Regions from separate parts of the Saccharopolyspora sp. NPDC003752 genome, predicted to be linked through region 2. Evidence: riboswitches for the same ligand, from Rfam matches in the RefSeq annotation. Region 2 holds a riboswitch; each other region holds the start of a gene.
The links. A riboswitch is a leader RNA that binds a small molecule or an ion and turns the genes downstream of it on or off. The one in region 2 is predicted to bind thiamine pyrophosphate.

Region 1 (3,265 bases), on a different contig from region 2:
CCAGCGCGCGGTATTGATCGAGGGACGCGGTTGGGTATGAACCGTGACGGCATATGCCAGCATCATTCGCGGGAGTGGCTCAGAACACATCTCCATCGGGTGGCCTGGAAACTCCGAGTGATCATTCACTCGGACGGCGGTTCCCGGAAAGGCAGAAGTCCGCAGCTCCGTTCGAAGCTGCGGACGTGAGTCGGTGGGCTGGGGCTCAGACCGGGCGGACCACCAGGCCGTTCGCCTCGGCGGTGAAGGTGACCGCCGCTTCTTCGAAGTCGGCGATCGGCAGCTCGTCGCGGACCAGCCGGTGCGGCGCGTCGAAGGCCTCCACCCGGATCTCGCCGGTGCTCAGCGTGCGCTCCGGGAAGTCCACGCCGCCGACCTTGACCTCCAGCTCGCTGCCCTGCACCGCGATGGTCAACCAACCGCCGGGCACCGTCAGCTGCTCGCCGTCGTAGGTCAGGGTGAGCCGGCTGGCGGCGGGGTCCTCGGAGCGGACGGCGACGTGCGAGATCGCGACGTCGCGGTGGCCCGAGTCGCCGGCCAGGGCGATCACGTCCCGCGTGACCTCCTCGGCCGGGCCGTCGCCCGGCTTCGGCGTGAGCACCGGGGCGCGCAGCTCGGCGGCCACCCGGTAGGGCTGCCACGAGCCGGCGCCGATCAGATTGACCACGGCGGTGACGTCGACGTCGGCCAGCAGCCGGGCGCTGCCCGGAGCCGGCGTCACCTCGACGGCGTCGACGTCGCGCCGGTTCAGCAGCTCGCGCAGCGCCTTCGCGCGCTGCCTGCTGTTGCGGTCGAATCCGCGGGTGATCGCCACCGTCCCCGAGCCGGCGGCCGCCACGGCGGCTTCGGTCAGGTCCGCCAGCGGGGCCCAGATCCGGGCGGGATCCTCCGGCCGGGGTTGCCGGCGGGAACGGGCGAAGCTCGGGGCATCGGTCGTGGTTTCCATCATCAACCACTTTAGTCCGCGATGAAGGGTCCCCTTGCCTACCGGTGGGTGCCTTCACGGTGTGAATTCGATCGCTGTGCCGATTCCGCTCGGGTCGCGTGGGCCGATCGGAGCAGGCGGGCGGCTGCGATCGGAGTGGTCCGGCCGCCGAACGGTCTTGTCGCGCGGCGCACCTGGGGCAATGCTGGGGCGATCATCTAGGGGGGGCGGGATGACCGAGGTGCACTTCCCCGAACTCGGGCGCAGGCAGGCCGGTCGCGATCCGGCGCGCGGCGTGCTGGTGTGCTGGCTGGTCGCGGACGGCAGCCGGGTGCGGGTGGGCGACCGGTTGGCGGAGATCAGGGTGGGCGGCGATCGCTGCGGCCGGACGGTCGGCTGGGTTTCCGCGCTGGCCACCGGCACGCTGTGGCACCAGGTGCGGCCCGGCGAGGTGCTCACCGCCGGCGTGGTGGTGGGCCTGATCGACTGAGAGCCGTCCGGGAGGCTGCGGCAGGGCGGCTCTTGCGCTTGGCACCGCTTCGCGGAACTGGTTCGGAAACAGCGAGGCGGGCGTGGTCGCGGGCCGGGCCCGGTTGTTAGGTTGGTGGCAGTGACGCGGGGTGCCCGGCTGCCGGGCTGAGAACAGACCCGTTGAACCTGACCTAGCTCGTACTAGCGGAGGGACGTCATGGTTCCCAATGTGCTGACCATCGCCGGCACCGACCCCAGTGGCGGAGCAGGCGTGCAGGCCGACCTGAAGACCTTCTCGGCGCACGGCGCCTACGGCATGTCCGTGATCACCGCGCTGGTCGCGCAGACGACCACCGGGGTTTCCGAGGTCCACGAGGTGCCGCCGGAGTTCATCACCGCGCAGCTGGTCACGCTGCTCGACGACGTGCGGGTGGACGCGGTCAAGATCGGCATGCTGGCCAATGCCGAGGTGATCCGCGCGGTGGTCGAGGTGCTCGACCGCTACGCGCCGCCGCACGTCGTGCTGGACCCGGTGATGGTCGCCAAGAGCGGGGACCGGCTGCTCGCCCCGGAAGCGGTCGGCGCGCTGCGCGAGGAGCTGCTGCCGCGGGTGGACCTGATCACCCCGAACCTGCCGGAGGCCGCGGACCTGCTGGGCGAGCCGGAGCTCACCGACCCCGCCGACATGCCCGCGCAGGCCGAGCGGCTGGCCGGGCTGGGGGCGAAGCAGGTGCTGCTCAAGGGCGGCCACCTCGACGGCGGGACCAGCGTGGACCTGCTGTACGGCGACGGGATCGCCGAGTTCCTCTCCAGCGAGCGGGTCGCGACCACTAACGACCACGGCACCGGCTGCACGCTGTCGGCCGCGATCGCCGCGCTGCGACCGCAGCGCGGCGACTGGCTCGAAGCGGTGCGCGAGGCCAAGGAGTACCTGACGGAGGCCCTGCGAGCCTCCGACCGGCTCGACGTGGGCCACGGCCACGGCCCAGTCCACCACTTCCACCACTGGTGGTGACCTTTCGGGGTTTCCAAGCTCGTTCTGCGTGGCGGTGCGGGTAGCGGAACCTCAGACGCCGTCTGGACTGTGGGATCCCCGACTTACGTATGTCCAATACGCGGCATCGGGGCTGTCCTCGCCAAGAACCCCTTCGGGGTGGGCACAGTCTGAGAACCCGCGGCGGTGCAAGTTGCGAGCGTGGGCTAAGCGGCTTCGCCGCTTCAAGAACAAGAGCCAAAACCGATTTCCCAAACACCTGTAGAGCCCTGTGCGCAAGGGCTTCCACACGCTACGAGAGGTTCTGATGAGCACGTTGCCCGCTCCGCCCGCCGACGGTTTCTGCGCCAAGGCTTGGGCGCACACCGCCGATCTTCAGCAGGCGATCGTCGAGCACCCGTTCAACGCCGCGCTGACCGACGGCACCCTGGACCGCGACCGCTTCGCGTTCTACATCGTGCAGGACGCGCGCTACCTGGTCGGTTTCGCGCAGGCGCTGGCCGCCGCTGCGACGCGCGCCGACAACGCCGAGGACGCCGCGTTCCTCGCCGGCGCCTCGCAGGGCGCGCTGGTCGAGGAGCGCCGGTTGCACGCCGGGTACGTCGCCGAGTTCGGCCTGTCCGACGCCGAGATCGCCGGGATCGGCACGTCCCCGTCCTGCCTTGCCTACACCTCGTTCCTGCGCGCGAACGCGCTGACCGAGCCGTATCCGGTGCTGTTGGCGGCGATCCTGCCGTGCTTCTGGGTGTACCAGCACGTCGGCACCACGATCCTGGAGGCCACCGGAGGCGCCGAGGGCCACCCGTACCGGGCGTGGATCCAGACCTACGCCGACGACGAGTTCGCCGCGGCCGTGCTGACGGCCCGCGACCTCA
Region 2 (3,265 bases):
AGCGCCGCCCTCCGCTGGAACGGCTCGACCCCTTGACCCGCGACCTGCTGCGGTCGTTCGGGGCCGTGCCCGCGCTGGTCCTCGGCAGGCGGACCGACGTGCTGGCCTGGAACGCGCTCGGCCACGCGCTGCTGGCCGGGCACCTCGACCGAACCGCTCCGGAACGCCCGGCGGACCGGCCGAACCTGGCCCGGATGCTGTTCCTCGACCCGCACACCCGCGACCTCTACGCGGACTGGCAGCGCAAGGCGCGCGCCGCGGTCGGCAACCTCCGGCAGGTCGCGGGGCGGCATCCCGAAGACGCCCTGCTGGCCTCGCTCGTCGGCGAACTGTCCATGAAGAGCCCGGAATTCGCGGCGCTGTGGAGCGATCACCGGGTCAAGCCCTGCGAAGCGGACGAGTACGAGCTGCGCCATCCGCTGGTGGGCCCGCTCGCGGTCGCGCAGCAGATCCTCGTGCCGGCCCGCTCGCCGGAGCAGTCCGTGGTCGTGGTCACGACCGCGGACGGCTCCAGTGCGGAGAATGCGATCAAGCTGCTCGCGATGCGTGCGCGGGATTAGCGCGCGTCTCAGCTCTCCGCGCCGCGGCGGCGGAAGGCACCGATGATCGCGGCCGCGAGGGCTGCCACGACGAACGACGTGAGCGCGGCGCTCATCCACGCCGGGACGGTGAAGCCGAGCGCGTCCCGCAAACCGGTCCACAACTGGCTCCACCAGCCGAGTTCGCCCGGGTTGATCAGCTGGAACGCCGCGAAGCCCAGGAACCAGGCCAGCAGCATGCCCCAGCGGGACGGGGCCTGCGCGGACAGATCGTAGCTGCGACGGCGGCCGTGCAGGAAGTAGTCCACCGCCAGCACGCCGAACATCGGCACGAACACCGAGCCGATCAGCAGCAGGAAGTTCGAGAACTCGGCGATGTCCAGGGTCAGCGCGAGCAGCGTGATCAACGCCCCGATGATCACGCACAGCACCCGGCGGTCGGCGCTGGGCCGCAGGTTCTGGATGGAGACCGCGGTCGAGTAGGTGTTGGCGAAGGACTGGTCGACCTCGCGCAGCACCAGGACGCCGAAGAAGATCACCCCGAGCGGCACCGCGAGCATCGGGTCGAACACCTTGTCCGCATCACCGGCCACCATCGCCAGCCCGATCAGCCCCAGCAGGTAGCAGGCGATCTGGGTGACCGAGTAGCCCACCGTCGCGGCCGTGAACGCGCCGGACACCGACTTCGAGTGCCGCGAGTAGTCCGAGGCGACCGGGATCCAGGACACCGCGACCGCCAGCGCGGCGTCCGCGCCGGGCCAGAAGCCCTGCCAGGAACCGGTGCTCATGTCCGGCAGCGGCTGCCGCAGCAGCTGGACGAAGAAGTACACCATCGCGATCGCCACCGCGATGCTGACGTAGCGGCGCAGCAGGCGCAGCGCGCCGAGCGGGCGCAACGTGAGCACGGTGGTCAGCGCACCGGCCACCAGCACGTACAACCAGTGCGGGCCGCCGCCGAACAACGCCTCCGCGCCCTGCGCGATCACCAGGAGTTCGAAGGTTCCCCAGCCGATCAGCTGCAGGATGTTCAGCACCGTCGGCAGGTACGACAGCTTGGTGCCGAACAGGCCGCGCAGCAGCATCATCGCCGGGGCGCCGGTGCGTGCTCCCGGAACGGCCGCGAGGCCGACCATGATGCTGCCGATCACGGTGCCCACCACGCACGCGGTGACGGCGGCGGCGAACGACAGCTGCGGCACGCCGGCCGGCGCGAGCACGGCCAGCGCGCCGCTGAAGCCGAGCAGGCTCACCCCGAGGTTGCCCCAGAACGCGCCCTGGTCGAGCACGCCGAGCGTCTTCGGTGCCGGTTCGTCCAGGGTGTGCGGAACTTCGGCACGATCGACGTCAAGCGCCATCAACAGCTCCCTACGCCGGCATTATCCGGACAGGTTCTGCGGTCGGTGGCGCTGTGGTGCCACCCTCTCAGCCCGGTGCGCCCGAGCTCCCGCGTGGATTGAGTCGGCGACACCCTACCCCGATCAGGTGACCGATGCCAGCCGGGTCACCGACGGCGGTTGCCGAACAGGCCGCGGGTGATCTCCCGCCCCAGCGCGCTCGCCGCCGAGCGGAAGAACGACCGCACCGCGGGATTGTCCATCGCCTTCTCCAGGAATCCCGACGCTTCCGACCTCTCCGGCGCTCCAGGCTTTTCCGGCACGGCGGCGATCTTCTTCGCCAGGAGTTCGTAGGCGGATTCCCGATCGACGGTCTGCTCGTACTTCCCGTGCAGATCGGATGAAGCGGCGGCGGCTCGCACCGCGTCCTCGCCGATCGCGCCCATCAGCGAGCGGGGCGCGCGGAGCCGCGTCCACGCGACCGGCGTCGGCGCACCGGTCTCGGAGAGCACCGTCACGATCGCCTCGCCGATGCCCAGCGACGTCAGCGCCTCGTCGAGCTCGTAGTGCTCGGTCGTCGGGTAGGTCTTCACCGTGCGCGCCAGGGCCTTCTGGTCGTCCGGGGTGAACGCCCGGATGGCGTGCTGGACCCGGGCGCCCAGCTGGGAGAGCACCGCGTTGGGCAGGTCGGTGGGCAGCTGCGTGCAGAAGAACACGCCCACCGCCTTGGACCGGATCAGCTTGACGGTCTGCTCGATGCGCTCCAGGAACGCCTTGGACGCGTCGCTGAACAGCAAGTGGGCCTCGTCGAAGAAGAACACCAGCTTCGGCCGGTCCAGGTCGCCGGCCTCCGGCAGCTCCTCGAACAGCTCGGCCAGCAGCCACATCAGGAACGTCGAGAACAGCACCGGGTCGGCCTGCACGTCGTCGAGCTCCAGCAGGTTCACCACGCCCCTGCCGTCGACCTGGCGGAGCAGGTCGGCGACCGCCAGCTCCGGCTCGCCGAAGAACTCGTCCCCACCCCGGGCCTCCAAATTGGACAGTGCCCGCAGGATCACGCCCGCGCTGGCGGCCGAGACCCCGCCGATGCCCTTGAGCTCGGCCTTCCCCTCGTCGCTGGTCAGGTACTGGATCACCGAGCGCAGGTCCTTGATGTCCAGCAGCGCGAGCCCGCGCTCGTCGGCCCAGTGGAAGATCAGGCCCAGCGTCGACTCCTGCGTCGCGTTCAGGCCGAGCACCTTCGCCAGCAGCAGCGGCCCGAAGCCGGTCACGGTCGCGCGGATCGGCACGCCCCGGCCGCCGGTGCCCAGCGACAGGAACTGCACGGGGAACGCCGCGGGCCGCCAGTCGTCACCGACCTCGGCGGCGCGGGCCGCCACCTTGCCCCCGCCC
Region 3 (3,265 bases), on a different contig from region 2:
GCTCCGGCTCCACCACTGGCTGGCACTGCGGTTCGGTGCAGGCCAAGAACCAGACCGTGCAGTACCCGCAGGGCACGGTGACCGGCCTGACCCGCACCAACGTCTGCGCCGAGCCCGGCGACTCGGGCGGCTCCTGGCTGTCCGGTAGCCAGGCCCAGGGCGTGACCTCCGGCGGTTCGGGCAACTGCAGCTCCGGCGGCACGACCTACTTCCAGCCGGTGAACGAGATCCTGCAGGCCTACGGCTTGACCCTGCTCACCCAGTAAGCGCCACCAGACCGGCCCCCGGCACCCGGCCGGGGGCCGCGTCGCGTCCGGGGAGGGCGATTTCGCGCGAAATCGTCACCTGCCAGGCGTGGCGAACGGCGACTTCGCGCGAAATCGCCCAGCCGTCGAGCGTTACGGCAGGCGGTCGCGGAGCTCGCGGGCCGCGGCGCGCGGGTCCTCGGCCTCCGTGATCGCGCGGACCACGACGACCCGCTCCGCGCCGGCCTTGAGGGCCTGGTCCAGGTTGTCCGGGCCGATGCCGCCGATCGCGAACCACGGCCGGCCGTGGCCGCGGTGCTCCGCGGCGTGCTCCACCAGCTCCAGCCCGGCCGCCGAGCGGCCCGGCTTGGTCGGCGTCGTCCACACCGGGCCGGTGCAGAAGTAGTCCACGCCGGGCTCGATCGCGGCGGCGTCCGCCTGCACCACGTCGTGCGTCGACCGGCCGATCGCGACGTGCTCGCCGACGATGCGCCGGGCGATCTCCACCGGCAGGTCGTCCTGCCCGAGGTGCAGGATGTCGGCCTCGGCGGCCATCGCGACATCGGCGCGGTCGTTGACCGCGAGCAGCGCGCCGTGCCGCAGGCACGCCTCGGCCAGCACCTCCAGCGCCGCCAGCTCGTGGCGGGCCTCCAGCGGGGCGCCGTTCGGGTTCTTGTCCCGCAGCTGGATGATGTCGACCCCGCCGGCCAAGGCGGCGTCCGCGAACTCCGCGAGATCACCGCGCTCGGCGCGCGCGTCGGTGCACAGGTACAGCCGCGCCTCGTCGAGGCGAGCGCGGATGCCGAAGCCGTCCAATCCAGGCATGCCCCACAGGGTAGCTCCCCGCGACGCGGTCGCCGGATCGCGTGAACGCGGGCACCGACGCGTTCCCACTCGGCGCCCGAAGTTTGTGAAAGTTGCTCGACCTCACCCCTGACGTGGCGATCCTCGCCGGGTACGGTGGTTGGCGGTGAGCACGGGAGCCCGGGTGCCGGGCTGAGAGGGGGCGTTGGCCCCGACCGTCGAACCTGATCCGGGTCATGCCGGCGCAGGGAGCGTGGAGTGTCTGAAGAACGGAACAAACGCGTCGTCGTCGTAGGCGGCGGCGTGATCGGCATGTCCGTGGCGTGGCGCGCAGCCGCCGCCGGGCATCATGTGCAACTCGTCGACGCCGAACCGGCGTCCGGGGCTTCGAACGTGGCCGGCGGAATGCTGGCGCCGCTCGCCGAGGCGTGGCCCGGCGAGGAGGAACTGCTGGAGCTGGGCGCGGCGTCGCTGCGGCTGTGGCCGGAGTTCGCCGACGAACTCGCCCGGGCCTCGGGCCTGCCGTCGGGGCTGCGCCGCGAGGGAACCCTGGTCGTCGGCGTCGACAGCGCGGACCGCGCGGAGCTCGACAACCTGGTCGAGTACCTCGCGCGGCTCGGCCGCGCCGTCACCCGCCTGACCGGTCGGGAGGTGCGGCGGCTCGAACCATCGCTGGGCCCGGCGGTGCGCGGCGGGCTCGAAGTGCCGGGCGATCTCGCGGTCGACAACCGCCTCGCGCTGGCCGCGTTGCGCGCGGCCGCGACCGCGGCGGGCGTCGAGTTCGTCGCGGCGAACGCGAAGCGCGTCCGGCCCGGCGCGGTGGAGCTCGAAGGTTCCACTGTGGACTGCGATGTCGCGGTGATCTCGGCGGGCGTGCATTCGGGCGCGCTGCATCCCGCGCTGCGGGACCGGATCCGGCCGGTGAAGGGCGAAATCCTCCGCCTGCGCGCGCGGAGCACGGCGCTGCCGCCGCCGAGCCGGACGATCCGCGGCCCGGTGCGCGGTCGGCAGACCTACCTGGTGCCGCGCGACGACGGCGGCCTGGTGCTCGGCGCCACCCAGTACGAGGTGGGGTTCGACACCGAGGTCACCGTGGGCGGGGTGCGGGACCTGATCGCCGACGCCGAGCGGCTGATGCCGGGCATCGCCGAATACCGGCTGGTCGAGGCCGCGGCCGGGCTGCGCCCGAGCACCGACGACAACCTGCCGGTGCTCGGCTGGCTGGAACCCGGTGTCCTGGCGGCCACCGGGCACCACCGCGGCGGCTTCCTGCTCGCCCCGGTGACGGTCGAGGCGGTGCTCGCGCTGCTGCGCGACGAGGAACCCGCCGTCGAGATCAAGGCCGCCGATCCGAGCCGATGGGGAGGACACCAGTGCACGTCGTGATCAACGGGGAGACCCGGCAGGTCGCCGCCGACGCAACGCTCGCGGCGGTGCTGCGGGAGTTCGGGGTGCCCGAGCGGGGCGTGGCCGTGGCGCTGGACGGCGCCGTGGTGCCGCGCGCCCTGTGGCCGGGGACCGCGCTGCGCCCCGATGCCGCGATCGAGGTCCTCACCGCAGTGCAGGGCGGCTGACGCCCCGCTGGCACGAATCCCCTTGCAAGGCAACAGAAGCACGCCGGATCCCGCGCTACCCGGATTCGGTGGACCCGTTGTTAGGAGAGTCATGGACGACCCGTTGGTGATCGCCGGCCGCGAGTTCGGTTCGCGGCTGATCACCGGGACCGGAGGGGCGACGAACCTCGCGGTCCTGGAGCGCGCGCTGATCGCGTCCGGAACCGAGCTGACGACCGTGGCGATGCGCCGGGCCGACGCCGGCGGCGGCACCGGGGTGCTCGACCTGCTGCGCAAGCTCGGCATCGAAGCGCTGCCGAACACGGCGGGCTGCCGGACCGCGGCGGAGGCCGTGCTGACCGCGCAGCTGGCGCGGGAGGCGCTGGAGACGAACTGGGTCAAGCTGGAGGTCGTCGCCGACGAGGACACCCTGCTGCCCGACCCGGTGGAGCTGCTCGACGCCGCGGAACAGCTGGTCGACCAGGGCTTCGTGGTGCTGGCCTACACCAACGACGACCCGGTGCTGGCGCTGAAGCTGGAGGAGACCGGCTGCGCCGCGGTGATGCCGCTCGGCTCGCCGATCGGCACCGGCCTGGGCATCCGGAACCCGCACAACATCGAGATGATCGTCTCCCGCGCGTCGGTGCCGATCGTGCTGGACGC

Region 1: linked by a shared signal. The riboswitch ahead of thiD (bifunctional hydroxymethylpyrimidine kinase/phosphomethylpyrimidine kinase) and the one ahead of ACWEV3_RS07795 (purine-cytosine permease family protein) in region 2 are both predicted to bind thiamine pyrophosphate.
Region 3: linked by a shared signal. The riboswitch ahead of thiO (glycine oxidase ThiO) and the one ahead of ACWEV3_RS07795 (purine-cytosine permease family protein) in region 2 are both predicted to bind thiamine pyrophosphate.

What each region holds. Positions count from the first base shown of each region.
Region 1 covers NZ_JBSGJZ010000001.1:584,154-587,418, reverse strand. The annotation lists gene ACWEV3_RS02805 (hypothetical protein) at 206-946, opposite strand; gene ACWEV3_RS02800 (hypothetical protein) at 1,158-1,415, shown strand; TPP riboswitch at 1,532-1,626, shown strand; gene thiD (bifunctional hydroxymethylpyrimidine kinase/phosphomethylpyrimidine kinase) at 1,614-2,411, shown strand; gene tenA (thiaminase II) at 2,698-3,265, shown strand, end outside.
Region 2 covers NZ_JBSGJZ010000004.1:224,994-228,258, reverse strand. The annotation lists gene ACWEV3_RS07800 (helix-turn-helix transcriptional regulator) at 1-560, shown strand, start outside; gene ACWEV3_RS07795 (purine-cytosine permease family protein) at 569-1,894, opposite strand; TPP riboswitch at 1,885-1,997, opposite strand; gene ACWEV3_RS07790 (helicase HerA-like domain-containing protein) at 2,041-3,265, opposite strand, start outside.
Region 3 covers NZ_JBSGJZ010000026.1:84,509-87,773, forward strand. The annotation lists gene ACWEV3_RS28935 (S1 family peptidase) at 1-266, shown strand, start outside; gene thiE (thiamine phosphate synthase) at 399-1,070, opposite strand; TPP riboswitch at 1,212-1,317, shown strand; partial or broken gene thiO (glycine oxidase ThiO) at 1,305-2,435, shown strand; gene thiS (sulfur carrier protein ThiS) at 2,423-2,623, shown strand; gene thiG (thiazole synthase) at 2,715-3,265, shown strand, end outside.